DNA from 4 places in the Exiguobacterium sp. LL15 genome. Region 2 is predicted to be linked to each of the others. Evidence: riboswitches for the same ligand, from Rfam matches in the RefSeq annotation. Region 2 holds a riboswitch; each other region holds the start of a gene.
The links. A riboswitch is a leader RNA that binds a small molecule or an ion and turns the genes downstream of it on or off. The one in region 2 is predicted to bind thiamine pyrophosphate.

Region 1: another riboswitch for thiamine pyrophosphate. It lies ahead of thiD (bifunctional hydroxymethylpyrimidine kinase/phosphomethylpyrimidine kinase); the one in region 2 lies ahead of NOM72_RS06510 (ECF transporter S component).
Region 3: another riboswitch for thiamine pyrophosphate. It lies ahead of NOM72_RS08750 (thiamine phosphate synthase); the one in region 2 lies ahead of NOM72_RS06510 (ECF transporter S component).
Region 4: another riboswitch for thiamine pyrophosphate. It lies ahead of thiT (energy-coupled thiamine transporter ThiT); the one in region 2 lies ahead of NOM72_RS06510 (ECF transporter S component).

What each region holds. Positions count from the first base shown of each region.
Region 1 covers NZ_JANFNX010000004.1:118,988-122,244, reverse strand. Annotated here, with positions in the region: gene NOM72_RS14925 (murein hydrolase activator EnvC family protein) at 192-1,469, shown strand; TPP riboswitch at 1,535-1,645, shown strand; gene thiD (bifunctional hydroxymethylpyrimidine kinase/phosphomethylpyrimidine kinase) at 1,761-2,564, shown strand; gene thiM (hydroxyethylthiazole kinase) at 2,545-3,257, shown strand, end outside.
Region 2 covers NZ_JANFNX010000001.1:1,283,147-1,286,403, forward strand. Annotated here, with positions in the region: gene NOM72_RS06505 (ABC transporter ATP-binding protein) at 1-834, opposite strand, end outside; gene NOM72_RS06510 (ECF transporter S component) at 831-1,403, opposite strand; TPP riboswitch at 1,504-1,603, opposite strand; gene NOM72_RS06515 (50S ribosomal protein L25/general stress protein Ctc) at 1,699-2,376, opposite strand; gene NOM72_RS06520 (GNAT family N-acetyltransferase) at 2,666-3,257, opposite strand, start outside.
Region 3 covers NZ_JANFNX010000001.1:1,661,289-1,664,545, reverse strand. Annotated here, with positions in the region: gene nagZ (beta-N-acetylhexosaminidase) at 1-1,144, shown strand, start outside; TPP riboswitch at 1,201-1,303, shown strand; gene NOM72_RS08750 (thiamine phosphate synthase) at 1,386-1,979, shown strand; gene NOM72_RS08745 (FAD-dependent oxidoreductase) at 1,976-2,920, shown strand; gene thiS (sulfur carrier protein ThiS) at 2,917-3,117, shown strand; gene NOM72_RS08735 (thiazole synthase) at 3,120-3,257, shown strand, end outside.
Region 4 covers NZ_JANFNX010000001.1:890,287-893,543, reverse strand. Annotated here, with positions in the region: gene NOM72_RS04365 (amino acid permease) at 1-30, shown strand, start outside; gene NOM72_RS04360 (thiamine diphosphokinase) at 85-687, opposite strand; gene thiT (energy-coupled thiamine transporter ThiT) at 689-1,249, opposite strand; TPP riboswitch at 1,311-1,420, opposite strand; gene rpe (ribulose-phosphate 3-epimerase) at 1,443-2,099, opposite strand; gene rsgA (ribosome small subunit-dependent GTPase A) at 2,102-3,007, opposite strand; gene pknB (Stk1 family PASTA domain-containing Ser/Thr kinase) at 3,033-3,257, opposite strand, start outside.

The sequences.
Region 1 (3,257 bases), on a different contig from region 2:
ATCGTTGCATATGCAACGATTCTTTTTTTTTATATTTGATAAGAAATATATATATTACAAAAAAACGTTTTCACTTGAAATGTAAATGAAATTTTTTTGAAACGATTAGGGTGCTATAATCTATTTCAGATATGAGAGAAACTTGAATACTATAATAAAAAATGAAAATACATAAGTGAGGAAAACGATATATGCTAAAAAAACTAATTTCTACCATTGTTTTAGGGGCATTACTTACAACAGGTACACAACCGATCGCGGCAGCAACGATTAAAGAAAAAAAGGCTGAAAATGCCGCTGAACAACGTAAATTAGAAAAAGAGATTAAAAAGCAAGAAGCTAAAATTTCAAAAGAACAACGTCAAATCAATCGAATCGACGCAGCGATTAACGAAAAGATTTTCCAAGTTTCCGAAAAAAATAAACAAATTAAACAATTAAGCAATCGAATCGATGAGTTAAAGGCAGACATCGTTCGTTACGAGGAGATGCTACAGAAGCAGGAAGAACTACTCGGTGATCGTTTACGTGTTTTCCAAGAAAACGATGGAAACTCGATTAAGTGGGAAGAAGTCATTTTTGGATCAAAGGATTTAGGTGATTTATTCAGCCGTGTCATGGCGGGTAAAAAGATTGCTGAACAAGATGATAAAATGATTTCAGATTACATCGCGACACAACAAAAATTAGCAGAAGCAAAACAAGCACTTGTTGAGAAAAAAGCGGAGCAAATGCAAGAAAAGAAAGTATTGCTTGAACAAAAAAAAGCGTTAAAAGTTCAAATGAAAGAGCGTAGTGCTACACTCAAAAAATTACGAAAAGGGAAGACGAAGTTTACGACAGAACTGTTAGACGCAAAAGAACTGCAAGCGACTCTCGAAGCGCAAGAACGTGCGATTGCGGCAGCGAAGGCAGCGGCTAAAGCAGCGGCTGAAAAAGCAGCAGCAGAGAAAGCGGCAGCTGAAAAAGCTGCTAAAGCAAGTGCTCAAGCAGCAAAACAAGCCAATAAGAATACAGAATCAACAAGTTCAGATACAACACCAATCGCTTCAGGTGGTGGGAAATTTGTCCGACCATCTTCTGGTGGGGTATCACAAGGGTTCGGACCAGCTAGTGGAGCAAACGGTTATACATTCCATAATGGCGTCGATTTCAAAGGTCCCGTCGGATCTCCGATCGTCGCAGCAGCAGCCGGAACCGTCATTACAGCATCAGGTGGTGGACCTTACGGAAACCACGTCATGATTTCGCATTTCTTGGATGGAAAAGTCTATACGACGGTTTACGCTCATATGAGCTCATTATCTGTTCATGCAGGACAAACGGTCTCTCAAGGTCAGCAAGTCGGAACACTTGGTAGTACAGGAAATTCAACAGGACCACACTTACATTTCGAACTACATGTCGGAGGTTATCAATATAGTGCTTCTTCTCCTCTGAATGCAGTGAATCCATTGGCATATCTGTAATCAAAAAACGGGCTTCGGCTCGTTTTTTTTTTGCTGCTGTGCTACAGTTAAGGCGAAACGAATACTTGAGCAACTAGGGGAGCTGGAGGAATCCGGCTGAGAGGAAAACCAATCTGTTTTCGACCCTATTACCTGAACTGGATAATACCAGCGTAGGAAAGTTGAGCCGAACGGATACCGGAATGCGTGTATAACGCTTTCGTATAGCGTCGACTGCTTTTTTACAGCGGTCGACGCTTTTTTTGTCGGTCACGACTCCCTTACATTGCTCGATGGGAAGGTGAAAAGAACATGAAACATGTACTGACGATTGCAGGATCCGACTCCGGTGGTGGAGCTGGGATTCAAGCAGATTTAAAAACCTTTTCGGCTTTAGGCGTTTATGGAATGAGCGTCCTGACAGCTGTCACGGCGCAAAATACGTTGGGTGTTCAAGCGGTGGAAGAGTTATCTCCAGAAATCGTAGATGCCCAGTTAACGTCGATTTTTTCAGACATTCGTGTCGATGCGATCAAAATCGGAATGGTCTCGAATGCGCAGACGATTCGTGTCATTGCTACACATCTCCGCAAACAGACAGTTCCGATCATATTAGATCCCGTCATGGTCGCTAAAGGCGGTCATGCTCTATTGCGGACGGAGGCTGAACAAGCATTGATTTCGGAGCTTTTACCGCTTGCGACACTCGTCACACCAAATTTACCGGAAGCGGAGCGTTTAACAGGACGATCGGTCACCAATCTAGATGAAATGCGACTGGCGATGCATCAATTAGCTACACAGACAGGGGCAGTATTACTAAAAGGTGGACATCTCTCAGGAGCTGCGACGGATTTGTTGTTTGATGGGGAAGTAGAACACCGCTTCACATCGGAACGGTTAGACAATCAACATACTCATGGAACTGGTTGTACCTTATCTGCGGCGATTGCGGCGCGGATGGCGCTTGGAGAAGATTTGACAGATAGTGTAAGACAAGCAAAGAGCTATGTCACGGAGGCGATTCGTCATGGATTTGCTCTCGGACAAGGTATTGGACCGACACATCATTTTCATTCACTTTGGAGGGATACACATGTTTACGACCATTCTTGAACACAAACCACTCATTCACCATCTGACGAACACGGTGACGATCAATGACTGCGCAAACGTCACACTCGCTGTTGGAGCATCACCCGTCATGGCGGAAGATATTCGCGAAGTAGAAGAAATGGTTAGACTCGCGCAAGCCCTTGTCTTAAACATTGGTACGATCGATGCAGACATGCAAGCAGCTCAACGACTTGCAGCCGGTGAAGCGGGACGTTTGAATGTCCCGATCGTTCTTGATCCAGTTGGAGCAGGGGCAACGACATTACGTACTGCCTTTTCTAAAGAACTCATTGATCTCGGATGTACGGTCATCAAAGGAAATACTTCTGAAATCAAGACGTTACTTGGGGAAGACGGACGAACTAAGGGAGTCGATGCTGCGGGAGATGCAATGATGGATCGAGAAAGTATTCGTGCATTCGCTCGCAAACACAAATCTGTCCTCGTCGTGACAGGTCCGAACGACTATATCACGGATGGAACGCGCGAAATGGAATTACATGTAGGAACACCTCGTCTAGGAGACATCACGGGTACGGGCTGTATGACGGCTTCCTTGATTGCGAGCTTCCTCGGCGCAGGATATACGGCGTTTGAGGCGGCTGTTCACGGAACATTCGTCATGGGAAAAGCAGGAGAACAAGCAGCCTCTGCGCAAGGTCTTGGTGATTTTAAACGAGAATTGTTCAATGC
Region 2 (3,257 bases):
CAGCGGGTAAGGGGCTTTCGTCGATAATGCAGCGACGTGTAACAAGGGAATGCCTGCAGTAGCGACTGGAGGAAGCACATGAAGTCGCGCTGCTTGTGGTCCATCTATGGGTAACGTCTCTAACGTGTACGGATACAAAGAGGGAACAGCGATCCCTTTCGATTGAAGATCCGTATACGCCTGCGGGAACAAATCCTGCGGATGCGCCGTTGCAGTCACCGATCCGTCCTCAAGTAAGACGATTTTGTCGATGTAAGGTAAACAGACATCGAGTTGGTGTTCGATCAAGACGATCGTTAAATCATGTTCTTTCTGAATCTGAAAGATCAACGCCATCAGCTCGTGTTGCCCGATCGGGTCAATCTGAGCCGTTGGTTCATCGAGTAATAAGATCGTCGGCTCAAGTGCCAGGACCGCAGCGAGCGCGAGGCGTTGTTTCATCCCCCCGGATAGACTCGCGATTGGTGTCGAGAAGGGGAGAGGGAGACCAACGAGTGCGAGTAAGCGTTCAATTCGTTCCTCCATCTCTTCGCGTGGAATCGACCGGTTTTCTAAGCTAAAAGCGATTTCGCGTCCGATCGTTTCCATGCAGAACTGTTCTTCTGGGTTTTGGAATAGCACTCCGACCGAACCGGACCGGGTAACGGTTCCCGTCTGTTCGACTTCAATCGTCTCTGGTGTCAGTCCGGCTAGGGCATGAAGCAGTGTCGTCTTGCCACTCCCGCTTCGTCCGAGCAGAAGGGTCGTTCCTTGCTCGATCGTCAGCGATACATGATCGAGCACCGACTTCATCTGACCGGGGTAGCGGATGCTGAGATCGTCGACAGTAATCATGCGACTTCCCGTTTCGCACGTCCTGCCGCAAACCCGTTCAAGACACCGGTCGCAACAAGGCGACGGACGAGAATCGCTGCAAGCAAGCCGCCCAGTAATGCGCCACTAATTAATTGTAAGCCAGTTGTCGCAAGCAACGTCGTCGTCGTGTAGTAACCGAATCCGTTCGCGATCAGACTATAGACAATGCTACCAATCGCGGCTCCAACACCCGATAACATCAATGTCCAGGTGTCATAACGACGATAACGCGTCATCGCAAAGACGAGTTCCGCACCAAGCCCTTGGCATACCCCGATCAGTAGAGCCGATAAACCAAAGTGACTACCCGTGAACAGCTCGACGGCTGCCGCGACGATTTCCGCGATGAGGGCGGCACCTGGTTTTTGAATGATTGCTGCGACGAGCGGGCTCGCGATGATCCAGATCCCAAACATCCAGTTGGCACCGACAGGTCCGAAGATCGCAGACATCGGTAACCAGAGTGTTGACCAACCAAGATAGATGACCCCGCAAGCGACGGCGAGCATCATCATGACCATGATTTCTTTCATTTTCCAGTGTTGCATTAGGTACGTCCTCCTTAGAATGGGGGAGACGCCAAAAAAGACCGCCCTCCGTAAAAAAGAGAGCGGTCCTCAGAAAAACTGCGCGCAGCAGGAGTCATTGGATGTGATCGCTCCACTTTCCTACGCTAGTATGAACTAGATCAGGTTCGAAGGGTCCGAAGTGAATCGTCTCAGCCAAATGGGCTCCCCTAGTGGATATGGTAATAGGTGATACGCTGTTCACTTTAGGCAATCTTCTGTCTATTGTCAAGACACAAAAAAACGATACGCCACGAAGGGCGTATCGTCAAACGACTTATTTGTTGTCTTCGTTCTCTTCTTTTGCTTCTTCTGAAGACTCTTCCGTAGCTTCCGCTTCGTTGTCTTCACCAGCTTCCGCTTGTGCCTCAGCTTCTGCTTCTTCGATTTCCTCAAGCTCTTGTTCAAGCGTTGATTCGACGACAGCTGCGACTTGAATGTCGCCTTCTGTGACGATACGGAAATCTTTTTGTTCTGGAAGATCAGCTACAGAGATCGAATCGCCGATTTCGAGGTTCGTGACGTCGACTTCGACGTTCTCTGGTAATTTATCTGGTGTAGCTGCGACTGTTACTTTAAAGAGTGTCTGTGACAGGAATCCACCGACTTTAGCGCCAGCTGCTTCGCCGACGAGTACGACGTCTGCTTCGACTTCTGTCTCTTCATCCATTTTAACGGCGATGAATTCAACGTGATCGACAGTTGGTGTGAAGACATCCATATCACGACGGTTGATCAAGACGTTAATATTTTTACCGTCGAGTTTCAGTGAAATCAAGACGTTCTCACCGTTTTCTCGAACGATTTTAAGCAATTCTTTTTCTTCGAATGCGATTGGTGTACTTTCCACTTTGTAACCATACACGACACCAAGAGCTTTTCCTTCATGACGTAATTGTTTACGGAGTGAGCGTGGACGTACCTCGCGTTTTTCGGCTGTTAATTTAACTGACATGTTCATTTCCCCCTTGAATTTGGTATAGCCCTCAAAAGGTAATGAATGTAGGAGCAGGACAAGTCCTGAACAATTTAAATATGCTAAGACAATCGGTTTCAGACTCTTTTGAATCTGACGCTTTCGTGACTTTGCATTTCTCTCCCAGGTCATTACGCTGATATTGAGAAACATGTGTGAGTAAGTCACCGTTTGATGCGGTGCTAGTGAGTTTATACCCCTATGTTTTAAATCCTTAAACCTCTATTTTTTATTTTTTAAAGTCGAAAGACCTCCAAACCGCTTGAAATCAAGGGTTGAGAGGTCTTTCGTTTTTTTCATTTTTTATGGTGATGCGTTGGTTTTCACGAACCAGCACGCGGACGAGACGTTCGATGTGCCGCATCGTCGTCTGTCCCATCGTTGAGATTTGGAGCCATTGATTATGGACGAGATAGTCGCTTTCATATTGAACATGATAGCCTTGGATCCGGAGAGCGTCTCCTAAAGCGGTTGCCGACGGATGGACGATCGTCAGAATTCCCGGCGCTTGTGCTTCTTGCGTCGCAAGCAGGTTAAAACCAGTCGCGCGAACGGCCTGTTCGAGATAGGTCATCTTGATAGCGGCTTGATCGAGATCAAGGGCATCGAGCGCTGCCTGACAAGCCAGCAACAAGTTCGAGGAACCGGAAAAGGCGACGCCTTCCGCATAGAGTCCGAGATCTAGATAACGTGGAATACGTGGAGAAGGTAGGACGCGATCTACGTGACCGATGAACGCAAGACCCGGTAAACCCCCAATTGCTTTTCCGGAGACGGTCGTGACGAATCTGCAGCCGGCATACGAGAAACGCCCGGTTCCGACGGCGCTGATCGCATCGACGATGAGTGCGGTTCGTTGT
Region 3 (3,257 bases), 380 kb from region 2:
ACAACCGGAATCGAAACAACCGACAGAAGAAAAGAAACCGAAGCCTGAGCCAACGAAGGAAGAACGACAACAAGCAAAACTAAAGCAACAATTAAAAGCGATGTCGACGTCAGAAAAAATCGATCAACTGCTCTATATCGGAGTCGCCGGCACGGAACTTTCAGCAGCTGACCGGAAATTGTTACAGACGCATGCGATTGGCGGGGTCTTATTGCTCGGCGGAAACATCACGTCAGAAGAACAACTCTTGACGTTCACACGTGCGATTCAAGAGACGAATCAAAAACCGTATGCGTTTGTTGGGATCGATGAAGAAGGCGGACGGGTCAGCCGGGTACCGGATCAACGATTACGTCTACCGACGAGTCAACGGATGGCGCAAGGAGCAGATGATGCGAAAATGGAAGATGTCGGACGTACGCTCGGACATTTGTCACGATTTTATGGCTTCAACATGGACTTCGCACCGGTCCTAGACGTCAACAGTAATCCGAACAATCCGATCATCGGCGACCGTGCGTTCAGTGCTGATCCGAAGACCGTCGCGACGCTTGGTACGGCCCTGATGCACGGGATGCAGGAGACGGGAACGATTCCGGTCGTCAAACATTTTCCCGGTCACGGCAATACGAGTGTCGATTCCCATGTCGGGCTACCGAAAGTGACGGCATCAAAGGAAGAACTGAAGCAGACGGAACTGTTACCGTTTAAAGAAGCGATTCAAGAGGGCGCCGAGATGGTGATGGTTGCCCATATTCTCTATCCCGCGTATGACGATACGAATCCATCCTCGCTCTCAAAGCCGATCTTGACTGACCTCTTGCGTCAGCAACTCGGATTCAACGGTGTCATCATCACGGATGATCTCGTCATGGGAGCGATCACGAAACGATATGGTCTCGCAGAAGCGGCACGTCAGTCGCTCGTCAATGGAGCTGATATGGCGATGTTTTCAGAGGCAGGTGCTTACGCAAAAGTTCATGCTGAAGTGATGCAAGCCGTCAAAGACCAAACGCTGACGCCGGAGATGCTCGATGCTAAAGTAATGCGCATCCTGAAGCTAAAGCAGACGTATGCCGACAGCCAAGAGCAACAGCGACCGACGAAATCGGAGCTGATTCAGCAAGTGGAAGCGCTCAACTAGGACTAGCGAAGCAAAGCGACTCATGCTAGACTAATGGGGCAAGCCAATTAAACACGAAAAGACACTAGGGGAGTCTCCCAGCAGACTGAGACGGAAGTATCCGGACCCTTTGAACCTGATCTAGTTCGTACTAGCGGAGGGAAGTGGCTCGAAACCCTAGATATCCTTAGCGCTTCAGCGCATTTTCGGACCACTCCCTTCAACATCGGGAGTGGTCCTTTTTCGTATGGAAAGGAAGAACATGATGCGTTTACATCTGATTTCGACGGGATCCATTCATCCGCTTGACGAAATAAAGACCTTTCAATCACTTCAACCCTATACGGATCAGCTGCATCTACGTGAACCGAACTTATCGGCGGCAGAATTACTTGATCTGATTGACGCACTCCTTGGGCATGGTTATTCGCCTGAACAGTTAACGGTTCATGACCGGGTCGACGTCGCCCATGTCGCCGGCATCGGTGTGCAGCTGACGCGCCGTTCCATGCGTGTCCGCGATGTGCGACGTCATTTTCCGAATCTCGTCATCGGGAAATCGGTCCATTCACTAGCAGAGGCACTGGCAGCAGAAGCGGAAGGAGCCGACCGACTGCTGTACGGTCATATTTATCCGACAGCGTCGAAGCCGGACCTACCACCCCGAGGGATCGACGCCTTGAAGCAAGTCGTCACCTTCACGACGAAGCCAGTCATTGCGATCGGTGGGATTACACCAGAATGCATGCCTGAAATCGCAGCAACCGGTGCAACCGGAATCGCCGTCTTATCGGGTATTCTCGGTCAATCGGATCCACTCGCCGCCATCAGGCGTTACCAGGGGGTTCGCGTATGACGGATCACATCATCATCGGCGGCGGAGTCATCGGGTTGACGCTTGCTTACGGTCTCGCCTGTCAGAATGAATCCGTCGTCGTCTTAGAACGTGGAACATGCGGACGAGGAACGAGCCGCGCAGCTGCCGGGATGCTTGCGACGGACATCGAGCTGAGAGCAGAATTGCATGCACTTGCCGCGCGAAGTCGTCGTCTGTATCCACTGCTTGCACGTCGACTCGAGCGAGAGACAGGCATCGATTGTGGGTACCGGGAACAACCGTTTTTGTTAAAACGTAAAGGACGCGAGCATCTGTTTCCAGCTGTCGGTCAAATCGATCCACGACGACTGACGACTGCATTGATGTATGCCTTACACGCACGTGGCATATCGATTGAAGAACAGGTAGATGTCACACGCATCGAAGAGAACGATGACTTCATCAGGATCGAATCGAACGCAGGAACGTGGACCGGACGAACAGTGACGGTCGCTGCCGGACGCGGGTCGCAAGCCTTGCTCGATACAGCTGGTATTTCGATCGCGACATATGGGGTCAAAGGGGAGTGTCTCGCCGTCCGTCTCGCGGGTCAGCCGTTACGCTCGATTCTGTTTGATGAAGCCGTCTACCTCGTGCCAAAAGCTGACGGACGGATTTTGATCGGTGCGACCGAACTGCCGCACGACGAGACGGTCGGCGTCAGTGTCGCTGGGATCATGTCACTGCTTCAAGCAGCAGAACGACTGTATCCACCGATTCGTGACGCGGTCATCGAAGAAGTCTGGTCCGGTGTACGACCGCAAACGGTGTCCGGCTTGCCATATATCGGAGTCACCGATTCATCCCGTCGGATCTTCCTAGCGACAGGGCATCATCGGCATGGCATATTACTCGCACCAGCGACAGCGGAAGTCTTGGTAAATACATTACGGTTGATTCAGAAGGAGGAAGTCCGATGAACATTACGATTAACGGCAATGACCACACGATCGAACAGATTAAAACGATCGAGGACATGCTCACGCAACTCGGCTTAGGGGAAAAGCTCGTCATCGTCGAACAGAATCGACAAATTATCGATCGCATGGCGTACGGTCAGACAGTCGTTCGGGACAATGACACATTTGAAATCGTTCATTTCGTAGGAGGAGGATAAACATGCTGAAAATTGGAGAAAAGACATTTGAATCACGGTTATTGCTCGGAACAGGGAAATATACGGATGCTACGGTACAGCAGAAAGCAATCGATGCGTCTGCTTCACAAATTTTGACATTTGCCGTCCGTCGGCTCGAT
Region 4 (3,257 bases), 390 kb from region 2:
CGTGTCGCCCCTTCTCAACTCGAAGAATAATTTCACACAAAAAGAGGTCGCGGAGTCATCCACGGCCTCTTTCCTATGATTGTGCTATTCCTTAAGCGTCCGCATCATCAATAGTTCTCCTTGATGGAGCTCTACCTTCGCTTCTGACGCACACCATTCATTACTGACGGTCAAGGAACCTCCGACCGGTACTGGATGTGCATCAAGTGGATATTTGACTCCGGATAAGCTTAAAGTCGATGGTACGAGTGGAATGAACGAAAGATAATAATAGCTCCCTGCTTCGACTGCATACGTTCCCTCAGCCAAGTATCGTACCTCTTCTCGTTTCGTCACGAGTCGTGCCTCTGGGTATCGCTTCAATAAATATACATTTTGGACGGTCATGTCGAGCCGCCCACCTGTCGCCCCGATAATGAAGGTATCCTCAAACTGTTTCTTCTCTGAGACTGTACGAAGTGCCAGTTCGAGATCCGTTTCATCTTTCTCGGCCGGATGAACGATTGCCCCTTCTGGTACATAACCAAGCGAATCAAAATCACCAATCGTCAGGTCGCATGTCAGCCCAAACGATTCAATCGTCTGAACACCACCGTCAACACCGACGATAAAATCACCTGGCTGACAAAACGTCCGTAAATCCGGCGCTTCTTCTCGCGGACCGGCACAGACGAGAATCGCCCGCATCTCAGACGCCTCGTGCCGAATAACGTAGTAAGCGTGGCGCAGTCGTGAATAAAAGACCCGCAACGACACCACAAAGAACGTAAGACGGTACCATGTATGTCGCGTTATAAATCAATGAATACGGTACGACTGGACCTTCGGCATACTCGGCAAAAAAGACGATTCCACTGATGACATGACAGATATAACGGAGTCCTGCGCCTAATAACGTCGCCAGGAGAACGAACGCCATCAAGCTTTTCTTTTGTCCATTGCGCGCGGCTAGTCTGACTTGACGCGCGAACAGACCACTTAATCCGACGACACCATACGCAATCGTATAGTCAAGCATCGGTTGAACGATCGTCAAGACTTGTGGAGCGAACATCAATTGAATCGTACCGACAAGCGCTCCCGTAACGACCCCTCCAACGACACCGTGGCGAAATGCCATGACGAAGATCGGTAACATCGCTAAGCTGATTGAGCCTCCTTGTGGCATTTTGAATGGAATCAGTAAATCAAAGACGACTCCGAGACTGGCGAAGATGGCAATTTCCATCATCATTTGTAACCGTTTCATGCTATTTTTCCTCCTTCATTGTACGAGAGGACGCAAAAAGGCAGTACGACGAACGCCGTACTGCCTGCGTGCGCCACATCCCTACGTCCGTTTGAACGGAACAGGTTCGAAGGGTTAAAGTCTAAAAGACTCCTCTCAGCCGCTTTTCAAGCGACACCCCTTGCGGTCATCATATTTCGTTTTCTCGTTCTTATTATACGGCAGCCCCTTGACGAATGCTAGTGATCGCTTCCGCATAATCTGGTGCATTGTAGATTGCTGACCCTGCGACGAGAACGTTCGCACCGTTATCGATGCAAAGCTTTGCCGTTTCCGGATTGACGCCACCGTCAATCTCAATTTCAAATGTCAGACCACGATCTGCTTTCATTTGCGCAAGTGCTGCGAGTTTCGGCATGACACGCTCGATGAAGGCTTGTCCACCGAAGCCCGGATTGACCGTCATCAATAAAACCATATCGACATCCTCAAGGACGTGTTCAATCGTTGATAATGGCGTATGGGGATTCAAGACGACTCCTGCCTTTGCGCCCGCTGCTTTGATTTGTTGCAAGACACGATGGACATGATTCGTCGCTTCGACGTGGAACGTCACGATGTCAGCCCCTGCCTTGACGAAATCTTCAACGAAACGTTCTGGCTGGTCAATCATCAAATGGACATCGAGAATCATATCCGTCTTTTGACGTAAGCTGCTAAGCACAGGTAATCCAAATGAGATGTTCGGTACGAACTGACCGTCCATGACATCAAAATGGATATAGTCCGCGCCTGCTGCTTCGACTGCTTTGACATCACGCTCAAGATTCGCAAAATCTGCTGATAAGATCGATGGTGCAATTTTAATCATCTTCAATACCTCCGGGCTCGATTCTTGATTTCGTCTATAAACATACCATAGTTCTCATAACGAGAGGACATGATTTCTTGGGCTTCGACGGCTTCCTTGACGGCACAACCGGGTTCATTCAAATGCAAGCAACCTCGGTATTTACAATCATCTTGTACAGCGACGAATTCAGGAAAACTCCACCGTACATCCTCGATTTCCATATCATACGGAAAATCGAGGTTCGAGAAACCTGGCGTATCGGCAATCAATCCTTCGGCAAGCGGCATTAATGTGACGTGGCGCGTCGTATGACGTCCGCGTCCGAGTGATTTCGAGATCGCACTTGTTTCTAAATCAAGAGAGGGCTCCAGTGCATTGAGCAATGAACTTTTCCCGACACCGGATTGTCCGGCGAGAACGCTCGTTTTTCCAGCAAGTAACGGACGGACTTGCTCAACACCCGTCAACGTCTCACTTGATGTCTCGATGACCGTATACCCAATCTTCCGGTAAGCGGCAATCGCCTCTCGGACAGCCGGTCCTTTGACTTCGTCAAGTAAATCCATCTTCGTTAACAGGATGACGGGTTGGATTTCCTTCGCTTCGATCAAGACGAGAAATCGGTCGAGTAGATGCGCTGAAAAATCAGGTTCTGCCGCTGAGACGACAAGCAACGCTTGATCGATATTCGCGACAGGCGGGCGTACTAAAAAGTTGTCCCGCTCCTTCACTTCGAGAATGTACCCGGTCTCACTTTCGATATGAAGCACGACTTCATCTCCGACGACTGGACTGATGCCGCGTTTTCGGAAATTTCCTCTTGCTCGTGAACGAACTTCTCCTTCTGGTGTCATGACATCATAAAAGCCGCCCTGCAGGCGTATGATCGTTCCTTCTCGATTCTCTTCGATGCGTTGTTCCGTCATCCTATGCACTCCTTTTTTATCACATTCATTGTGCGTCTTTTGCTTGATTGTACGTGATGGTTTTTGAACGATACACCGTATCGTCTTTATAGATCGTAATTTTGCCTTCTTCACCCGGATCAATCGTTAATGGCACGTCGAATGTCTCATCTTGATCAATTGATTCCTCGATGACGGTCCGCTTCCCTTTCGCGTCTTCCGTCTCGATTCGGATGACTTGTTTCGGCGGAGCCTCTTCTTCATCTTCACT